DNA from 3 places in the Streptomyces sp. NBC_01635 genome. Region 2 is predicted to be linked to each of the others. Evidence: riboswitches for the same ligand, from Rfam matches in the RefSeq annotation. Region 2 holds a riboswitch; each other region holds the start of a gene.
What was found. Region 2 has a riboswitch for thiamine pyrophosphate ahead of thiO (glycine oxidase ThiO). Riboswitches for the same ligand answer to the same signal wherever they lie in the genome.

Region 1: linked by a shared signal. The riboswitch ahead of OHB56_RS30175 (thiamine ABC transporter substrate binding subunit) and the one ahead of thiO (glycine oxidase ThiO) in region 2 are both predicted to bind thiamine pyrophosphate.
Region 3: linked by a shared signal. The riboswitch ahead of thiC (phosphomethylpyrimidine synthase ThiC) and the one ahead of thiO (glycine oxidase ThiO) in region 2 are both predicted to bind thiamine pyrophosphate.

Annotation. Positions count from the first base shown of each region.
Region 1 is NZ_CP109277.1:6,474,412-6,477,681, forward strand. Features, by position in the region: gene rlmN (23S rRNA (adenine(2503)-C(2))-methyltransferase RlmN) at 1-1,027, shown strand, start outside; TPP riboswitch at 1,077-1,182, shown strand; gene OHB56_RS30175 (thiamine ABC transporter substrate binding subunit) at 1,268-2,350, shown strand; gene OHB56_RS30180 (ABC transporter permease) at 2,326-3,270, shown strand, end outside.
Region 2 is NZ_CP109277.1:2,468,233-2,471,502, reverse strand. Features, by position in the region: gene OHB56_RS11700 (thiazole synthase) at 1-248, opposite strand, end outside; gene thiS (sulfur carrier protein ThiS) at 251-487, opposite strand; gene thiO (glycine oxidase ThiO) at 484-1,680, opposite strand; TPP riboswitch at 1,678-1,789, opposite strand; gene OHB56_RS11685 (hypothetical protein) at 1,850-2,215, shown strand; gene OHB56_RS11680 (FAD-dependent oxidoreductase) at 2,233-3,270, shown strand, end outside.
Region 3 is NZ_CP109277.1:4,634,112-4,637,381, forward strand. Features, by position in the region: gene OHB56_RS21580 (YibE/F family protein) at 1-397, opposite strand, end outside; TPP riboswitch at 1,071-1,259, shown strand; gene thiC (phosphomethylpyrimidine synthase ThiC) at 1,252-3,066, shown strand; gene OHB56_RS21590 (VWA domain-containing protein) at 3,155-3,270, shown strand, end outside.

The DNA.
Region 1 (3,270 bases), 4.0 Mb from region 2:
CGCCGAGCGCAAGGAGGCGGTCGCAGCGGCCGGTGAGAAGCCGTTTCGGGCCAAGCAGCTCTCGCAGCACTACTTCTCGCGGTACGCGCACGATCCGGAGCAGTGGACCGACATCCCCGCCGGGTCCCGGGCCAAGCTGCGGGAGGCGCTGCTTCCCGAGCTGATGACGGTCGTCCGGCATCTGTCCACCGACCAGGGCACCACCCGCAAGACGCTGTGGAAGATGTTCGACGGGACCCTCGTCGAGTCGGTGCTCATGCGGTATCCGGACCGGGTGACGATGTGCATCAGCTCGCAGGCGGGCTGCGGCATGAACTGCCCGTTCTGTGCGACCGGGCAGGCCGGTCTCGACCGGAACCTGTCCACCGCGGAGATCGTGCACCAGATCGTGGACGGGATGCGGTCGCTGCGGGACGGGGAGGTTCCCGGCGGGCCGGCGCGGCTGAGCAACATCGTCTTCATGGGGATGGGCGAGCCGCTCGCCAACTACAACCGGGTCGTGGGCGCCATCCGCCGCCTGACCGACCCCGAGCCGGACGGTCTCGGGCTGTCCCAGCGCGGGATCACCGTGTCGACGGTCGGGCTCGTGCCGGCCATCAACCGGTTCTCCGACGAGGGCTTCAAATGCCGCCTCGCCATCTCCCTGCACGCGCCCGACGACGAACTGCGCGACACCCTCGTCCCGGTGAACACGCGGTGGAAGGTGCGCGAGGTCCTGGACTCCGGGTTCGAGTACGCGGCCAGGTCCGGGCGGCGGCTGTCCATCGAGTACGCGCTGATCCGGGACATCAACGACCAGGCGTGGCGCGGTGACCGGCTCGGGCGGCTGCTCAAGGGCAGGCCCGTGCACGTCAACCTCATCCCGCTCAACCCGACGCCCGGCTCCAAGTGGACCGCCTCGCGGCCCGAGGACGAGAAGGCGTTCGTGGACGCGATCGCCGCGCACGGTGTGCCGGTGACGGTCCGGGACACCCGTGGACAGGAGATCGACGGGGCCTGCGGGCAGCTCGCCGCGAGCGAGAGGTAGCCTGGCCGGGCACAAGGACAACAACTGCATACCGGGTAACCACACGTTCATTTTCCGACAGGGGAGCGCCACAGCGCTGAGAGTGCGGCATCGGCCGCAGACCCTCCGAACCTCGCCCAGGTCATTCTGGGTAGGGAGATCGGTCATCACTCGAGCTGTTACGCCCTGCCCGGGACACCTGTGAGGGGTCCCGGGCAGGGCCGCGTCTCTTCCTGGTCACCCCCAGGAGGAAAAAAACCGGTGAACATCACCAAGAAGGTCACGATCCTGGCCGTCGGGCTGGGCCTGGTCACGCTGTCCGCCTGCGGTTCGTCCGACGGCGGAAGCGAGGGCGACGGCGGGTCGAAGACCGTGACTCTCGTCAGCCACAACTCGTGGGCCGCGTCCAAGGACGTCCTCGCCGCCTTCGAGAAGGAGTCCGGCTACAAGCTCAAGGTCCTGGAGGACGGCGACGCCGGGTCGGCTGTCAACAAGGCGATCCTGACCAAGGACAACCCCCAGGGCGACGTCTTCTTCGGCGTGGACAACACCCTGCTGTCCCGCGCCCTCGACAACGGGCTGTTCCAGCCGTACGAGGCGAAGGGCTCCTCCCTCGTCCTTCCCGAGTTCCGGGTCGACGAGGCCGGCCACCGGGTCACGCCCGTCGACACCGGTGACGTCTGTGTCAACTACGACAAGGCCTGGTTCGAGGAGCACGACCTGACTCCGCCGCGGACCTTCGACGACCTGGTCGAGCCCGAGTACAAGGATCTCCTCGTCACGGAGAACGCCTCCACCTCCTCGCCCGGCCTCGGCTTCCTCCTCGGCACCGCCGCGAAGTACGGCGACGAGGGCTGGCAGGACTACTGGAAGAAGCTCAAGGCCAACGGTGTGAAGGTGGTCGACGGCTGGGAGCAGGCCTACAACGAGGAGTTCTCCGGCTCGGCCGGCGGCAAGCAGGCCAAGGGCGACCGGCCGCTGGTGGTGTCCTACGCCTCCTCGCCGCCCGCCGAGGTGATCTACGCCGACCCGAAGCCGAAGACCGCGCCCACCGGCGTCGCCGAGGGCACCTGCTTCCGCCAGGTGGAGTACGCGGGACTGCTCAGCAACGCGCGGAACCCCGAGGGCGGCAAGGCGCTGCTCGACTTCCTGATCAGCAAGCGGTTCCAGGACGACATGCCGCTCAACATGTTCGTCTACCCGGTGCGGGAGGCCGCCCAGGTGCCCGAGGAGTTCACGAAGTTCGGACCGCGGGCCGAGGACCCCGAGACCATGGACCCGGCGAGGATCGCCGACCACCGCGACCAGTGGGTCAAGTCGTGGACCTCGCTCGTACTGAAGTGAGCCGAGCCGCGGCGAGGCGGCGCGAGGCCGCGGCGCGGCTCGGCCTGATGGCCGTGCCCGTCGCGTTCTTCGCCGCCTTCTTCGCCTACCCCGTCACCGCGATCGTCGCACGAGGCCTGAAGGCCGACGGGGTCTGGCAGTTCGATCGGATCGGGGAGGTGCTGGCGCAGTCCGACATCCGGCAGGTGCTGTGGTTCACCACCTGGCAGGCACTGGTCTCCACCGCTCTCACCCTCCTGATCGCCCTGCCCGGCGCCTACGTCTTCGCCCGCTTCGACTTCCCCGGCAAACAGCTGCTGCGAGCCGTGGTCACCGTCCCGTTCGTGCTGCCGACGGTCGTCGTCGGTACGGCGTTCATGGCGCTCGTGGGGCGCGGCGGGCTCCTCGACGAGCTGTGGGGGCTGCGGCTGGACACCACCGTGTGGGCGATCCTGCTGGCGCACGTCTTCTTCAACTACGCCGTCGTCGTACGGACCGTCGGCGGACTGTGGGGACAGCTCGACCCGCGGCAGGAGGAGGCCGCGCGGATGCTCGGCGCCTCCCGGTTCACGGCCTGGCGGACCGTCACGCTGCCCGCGCTGGCGCCCGCCGTGGCCGCCGCCGCGCTGATGGTCTTCCTGTTCACCTTCACCTCGTTCGGTGTGGTGCAGATCCTCGGCGGGCCCACCTTCGCCACCCTGGAAGTGGAGATCTACCGGCAGACGTCGGAGATCTTCGACCTGTCCACCGCCGCCGTCCTGACGATGATCCAGTTCGTCGCGGTGGGCGCGATCCTCGCCCTGCACGCCTGGACCGTGCGGCGGCGGGAGACCGCACTGCGGCTGGTGGACGCCTCAGGGACCGCGCGGCGGCCGCACGGCGCCGGACAGTGGGCGCTGCTCGCCGGGGTCGTCGCCACCGTCGCCGTCCTATTGCTCCTG
Region 2 (3,270 bases):
AGCACCGCCTCGCCGGCGGTGTAGCAGCCCGCCGTGTTCGGCAGCACCCGGATGCCCAGCTTCTCCAGCACCGACAGGACCGAGCCGTGCACCGAGGGGTTCACCCGCCGCATCGCGACGGTCGTCAGCTCCGTACCGGACGCCACCAGCGCCCGCTCCAGCACGTCGAGGCTGGGCGCCCCGCCGGTTCCCATGATCAGCCGGGACGTGAAGGACGTACCGCCGAGAACGAACGGATCGTCGGCCATGGTCAGCCTCCTTGGACGGCGGTCAGGACTTCCACCCGGTCCCCCTCGGAGAGGGACGTGAGCGGCCACTGAGCGCGCGGGACGACGGTTTCGTTGAGGGCGGCGGCCACCCCGGAGGGAGCCGAGGACAGGCCGGCGACCAGCGCGTCGAGCGCCGTACCGGAAGCCACCTCGCGCGGCTCCCCGTTGACGGAGACGGTGACGGTGGGGCCGGTCGTGACATGCGCCGGATCGTTCATGCGGACTGCTCCGTGAGTGCGGCGGCGGTGAACCGCCGGGGTGTGAAGGGACGGGCCTCGGAGGGGAGTTCACCGGTGGTCAGGACCTCGGCCAGGACGTCGCCCGTGACCGGCGTGAGCAGCACGCCGTTGCGGTGGTGCCCGGTCGCGAGGACCAGCCCCGCCAGCGCGGACGGGCCGAGCAGCGGCGCGTTGTCGGGGGAGCCGGGGCGCAGCCCGGCCCGGGTCTCGGTGAGCGGCAGTTCGGTGATCCCGGGGACGAGTTCGTGGGCGTCGCGCAGCAGTTCGTACACCCCGCCCGCGGTGACGGTCGTGTCCCAGCCCTGTTCCTCGCTGGTCGCCCCGATCACCAGCTCCCCGTTCTCGCGCGGCACCAGGTACACATGGCTGCCGCGCACCACCGCGCGTACCGTCCGGCTCAGGAACGGACCGAACCGGTCCGGCATCGCGAGCCGGACCACCTGCCCCTTCACCGGACGTACCGGAGGCAGCACCTCCGCCGGGATCCCCGCGAGCCGCCCGCTGAGGCTGCCCCCGGCGAGCACCACCTGCCCGGCGTCCAGCGCGGTGCCGTCGGCGGTGACCACGCCCGTGGCCCGCTCCCCGGCGACGGTGAGCCGCTCGGCCCACGCCCGGTGCAGTACCACTCCCGCCCGCTCGCAGGCGGTCACCAGCGCGGCCGCCAGACGCCGGGGGTCGATCTGGTGGTCGCCGTCCACCCGCAGCCCGCCGCGCACACCCGGTGCGAGCATCGGCTCCAGACGCCGGCACTCGCGCCCGGACAGCCACTGCGCGTCGAGCCCCGACTGCTGCTGCAGGACGTGCAGTTCGCGCAGATGGGCGCGGTCGTCGGCGTCCAGCGCGACCGCGAGCGTGCCGCAGCGGCGGTAGCCGAGGTCATGGCCGGTGGCCTCGGTGAGCTCGGCCGCGAAATCGGGGTAGCGGCGCGCGGAGGCGAGGTTCAGACCGAGCAGGGTCTGCTCGCCGTAGTGCAGTTCCGTGACGGCGGCCAGCATCCCTGCGGCCACCCGGGCGGCGCCGGAGCCCGGCTCGGGGTCCAGCACGGTCGTGGCCAGTCCGCGCTGCGCGGCCCGCCAGGCCGTGACCAGGCCGATGATCCCGCCCCCGACGACGAGGACGTCCGGAGAGCGTCCCGGAGCGTGCGGGGTGCCTGAGGTGCGTGTGGGCGACATGGGCGTCCAGCCCCTCCCTTCGCCGGCATGACCCGGATCAGGTTCATACGGTCGGAGGCCGCCAGCCTCCCTCTCAGCCCGGTGCGTCCGGACTCCCGCGAGTGCTTTACCGTGGCCAAGCCTAGCCCCGGAACAACGCCGGAACAACGAACGTGCAAGGAGCTCTCGCATGGCTGGTTCGCTCGACGGCCTGGTTCTCTCCCCGGTCGCCGACCAGGCGCCGGGCCAGGTCGGCACCAGCACCCGGTTCGTCTACCACGAGCAAGGCGGCCGGATCTGGGCCGAGTACGCGGGCGGTGACATCGTCCGCGGCCACCTGGTGGGCACCCGGGAGGGGGACCGGCTGGACTTCCGGTACGTGCAGCTCAAGCACGACGGCACCACCTCCTGCGGACACTGCGAGTCCACGGTCGTGGAACTGCCCGACGGGCGGGTGCGGCTGGAGGAGACCTGGGAGTGGGAGTCGCAGCCGGGCAGCGGCACCAGCGTGGTCGAACAGCTCACGGCTCCCGAGGACCGGCCGGCCACCGGGTAGGTGTCTATGGTGATCAGGTGAGCGAGCAGACGCAGGAACGGGGACCGTCCGGGCCGCGGCGCGTGGTGGTGACGGGGGCCGGGATGGCCGGCGTGCAGACCGCCGTCGCCCTCCGGGAGCAGGGCTTCACCGGCACCGTGACACTGATCGGCGCCGAACCCCACCAGCCGTACGACCGACCACCCCTGTCCAAGGCGGTGCTGCTCGGCACGGCGGAGAACTCCGCCTTCGACGTCGACTTCGAGGCGCTCGGCATCGAACTGCGGCTCGGCTGCGAGGTGTTCGGACTGCGCCCCGCCGACCACGAGCTGGACACGGAGGCCGGGCCGGTCCCCTACGACGTCCTGGTCGTCGCCACCGGCGCCGAACCGGTCCGGCTGCCGGGCGCGGAGGGGGTTCCGGGCGTCCATCTGCTGCGCACCCTGGACGACGTCGAACGGCTGCGGCCGGTGCTCGCACGCCGGCAGGACGTCGTGGTCGTCGGTGCCGGGTGGATCGGCGCGGAGTTCGCCACGGCGGCGCGCGAGGCGGGCTGCGCGGTCACCGTCGTGGAGGCCGCCGGCCGGCCGCTGGCCGAGGCGCTGCCCGCCGAGGCGGCCGCCCCGATGACCGCCTGGTACGACGACGCGGGAGTGGTGCTGCGGACGCACGCGCGCGTGGAGCGCGTCGAGCCCGGCGCGGTGGTGCTCGACGACGGCTCGCGGCTGCCCGCGGGCGCCGTCGTCGTCGGTATCGGCGCCCGCCCCGCCACCGCCTGGCTGGCCGGCTCGGGGATCGAGCTCGGCGAGCACGGCGAGGTGGTCGCCGACGCCCGCCTGACGACCTCCGTGCCGGACGTGTACGCGGTGGGCGACTGCGCGTCCTTCCCCTCGAAGCGGTACGGCGAACGCCTGCTGGTGCACCACTGGGACAACGCCCTCCAGGGCCCGCGCACGGTCGCGGCGAACATCATCGGGACGGCCACCGGCGCGCCCCCGGCGGTGTACGACCCGGTGCCGTACTTCTGGTCCGAGCAGTTCGGACGCTTCGTCCAGTACGCCGGGCACCACGCGGAC
Region 3 (3,270 bases), 2.2 Mb from region 2:
GGAGGTCCTTCGGCGCGGAGGGCTCGTAGGCGACGACGACCTCCTGACCCTCGCGCAGTTGCCGTGACTGGTCCGGCTGCACGATCTCGGTGAAGGTGCGGCCCGCATCGTCACCGGTGTCGACCCGGATCGTCGCTTTCTTGCACGTGCCGTCCGCCTGCTGCTGCGCGGAGGACCCCTCGGCCGTGGAGGTGTCGCCGGTCGGGACGCCCCCGGATGCGTTGACGGACGAACAGCTCAGCTCGACCACCTTGGTGACCGTGGCCTGCTGCGTCTGCCGGTCGAAACCGACGCCGGTCCGCTCGTGGTCGGGTGTGCCACCCGGCCACAGCACCGCGAGGCCGATCAGCACCGCCGCGCCGAACGGGATGAGGACCGCCGCGATGACCTTGCGCAAGTGCTTCGATACGGGAGCGGCCGGGCCGTGGCTGTGACTGTGCCCGTGCGCGTGGCCGTGCCCACCGCTGTCGCCCGGACCATGCCCGTGCCCGCCGTTCCCCGGAGGCGGACCGTCGTGCCCGCCGCCCGAGTGCGGACCTCCGCCGGAGTTCGGGCCACGTCCGCGGCCGCCGGCACCGGGGTCCGGACTGTGGTCATGACCCGGGCCCCGGTCCTGGCCGCGGACTCGACCCTGCCCTTGCTCTCCTTGTCCCTGCCCGTAGCCCTGGCCCGGCCGGCCCGCGCCGGGTCCGGGAGCCTGACCGGGAGGTCCGAAAACCGGGTCTACGGGCCCTGGGCCGACGGGCCCGCCGGGGCTTCTGGGGCCTCTGGGGCCAGGCCCTCCAGGACCGGGCAGGTGGTTCTGTGTCGCTGGCGCCTCGCCGGGGCCGTGTCCATGCCCGAACCAGTCTTCGGAGCCGGGGCCGTCTCCCTGAACGTCCCCATGGCCCAAGCCGGTGCCGGCTGCGGGGCCTCTGCCACGGCCGCCGCCGCTTCGGGCGCCGGAGCCACGGGATGGTTCGGGCTGCGGGTAGGGGGGAGGCTGCGTCGAGGTCACCGCCTGATCATCGCAAGAACAACGAAGGCCCTCTGGTCACCGCGCCAGGATTCCCGCTAGCGTGGAGGCACCTTTTTGTACACGCGGGAGCTCGGAGCACCGGGCTGAGAGGGCGCTGACCTCCGTCCCAGCGATGTTTCACATGAAACACCACTTGTCCGAGTGATGTTTCACACGGAACATCGGCAGACGGAAACCGCTGCGCCGACCGCTGAACCTGTTACCGGGTAATGCCGGCGTAGGGAGTAGGTCTCATGACCAACAAGGACGAACGCACGCCTGCCTCCACCCAGAATCCGACGGAAGCGTCGGCGGGGGAGGAGGCCGGGAAGTCCATCGGCTGGCACAAGGCGTACATCGAGGGCACACGCCCCGACCTGCGGGTGCCGGTCCGTCAGGTGCACCTCACCAACGGGCAGTCGGTCACGCTGTACGACACGTCGGGCCCGTACACCGACCCCCTGGTCAACACCGATGTGCGCAGAGGGCTGGCGCCGGTGCGGGAGAACTGGATCATCGAGCGCGGTAACACGGAGGAGTACGCGGGTCGTCCGGTCCGTCCCGAGGACGATGGGATCAGGCACACCTCGCCGCGCGGTGGGCTGCGCAATCTCGACGCGGTGTTCCCGGGCCGACCCCGTCAGCCGCGTCGGGGCCGCGCGGGCGGGACGGTCACGCAACTGGCGTACGCACGCCGAGGTGAGATCACGCCCGAGATGGAGTACGTGGCCATCCGGGAGAACGTATCGCCGGAGATCGTGCGTGAGGAGATCGCGGCAGGCCGCGCGGTGCTGCCCGCCAACGTCAATCACCCGGAGACCGAGCCGATGATCATCGGCAAGCGGTTCCTGGTGAAGGTCAACGCCAACATCGGCAACTCCGCGGTGACCTCTTCCATCGAGGAGGAGGTGGAGAAGATGACCTGGGCGACCCGCTGGGGCGCCGACACGGTCATGGATCTGTCCACCGGTCGCAACATCCACACCACCCGGGAGTGGGTGCTGCGCAACTCCCCCGTCCCCATCGGCACCGTGCCGCTCTACCAGGCGCTGGAGAAGGTCGACGGCAGGGCCGAGGAGCTGACCTGGGAGATCTACAAGGACACCGTCGTCGAGCAGGCCGAACAGGGCGTGGACTACATGACGGTCCACGCGGGCGTACGGCTGGCGTACGTGCCGCTCACCGCCCACCGCAAGACGGGCATCGTCTCGCGCGGCGGCTCGATCATGGCGGCGTGGTGCCTGGCGCACCACAAGGAGTCGTTCCTGTACGAGAACTTCGAGGAGCTCTGCGAGATCCTCGCGGCGTACGACGTCACGTACTCGCTCGGTGACGGTCTCCGGCCGGGCTCGATCGCCGACGCCAACGACGAGGCGCAGTTCGCGGAGTTGCGCACGCTCGGGGAGCTCAACCGGATCGCCAGGCGTTTGAATGTGCAGACCATGATCGAGGGCCCGGGGCACGTCCCGATGCACAAGATCAAGGAGAACATCGAGCTTCAGCAGGAGATCTGCGATGAAGCCCCGTTCTACACGCTCGGTCCGCTGACGACGGACGTCGCGCCCGCGTACGACCACATCACCTCCGGTATCGGTGCGGCGATGATCGCCTGGTGGGGTACGGCCATGCTCTGCTATGTCACGCCCAAAGAGCACTTGGGCCTGCCGGACCGCGACGACGTCAAGACCGGTGTCATCACCTACAAGATCGCCGCCCATGCCGCCGACATCGCCAAGGGGCACCCGGGGGCGCAGGAGTGGGACGACGCCCTGTCCGACGCGCGTTTCGAGTTCCGGTGGGAGGACCAGTTCAACCTGGCTCTCGATCCGGACACGGCGCGGGAGTTCCACGACGAGACGCTTCCGGCGGAGCCCGCGAAGACGGCGCACTTCTGCTCGATGTGCGGGCCGAAGTTCTGCTCCATGAAGATCAGCCGGAGCATCACGGAGCGGTTCGGCGGGACCTCGGCGGAGGGTGCGTCGGCCGAGGAGATCGCTGAAGGGATGCTGCGGAAGTCGAAGGAGTTCGCCGAGGCGGGCAACCGCGTGTACCTGCCGTTGACGGACTGAACGAACAAGCGGACCGAAGGGACAAAGGGGCGGGCCGTTCGGGCCCGCCCTCTCCTCTCCCGGGAAGCGGGTCGGCAGACTGGATGCCATGACAGCGAGATCAATGAGCAAGGGGTCCAACCTTCCCGTCGACGCACGGGTGGTGCGCGCCGAGCTCGCCTGGACCGCCGGGGCCGGTGTGCCCGACATCGACGGGTCGGCTCT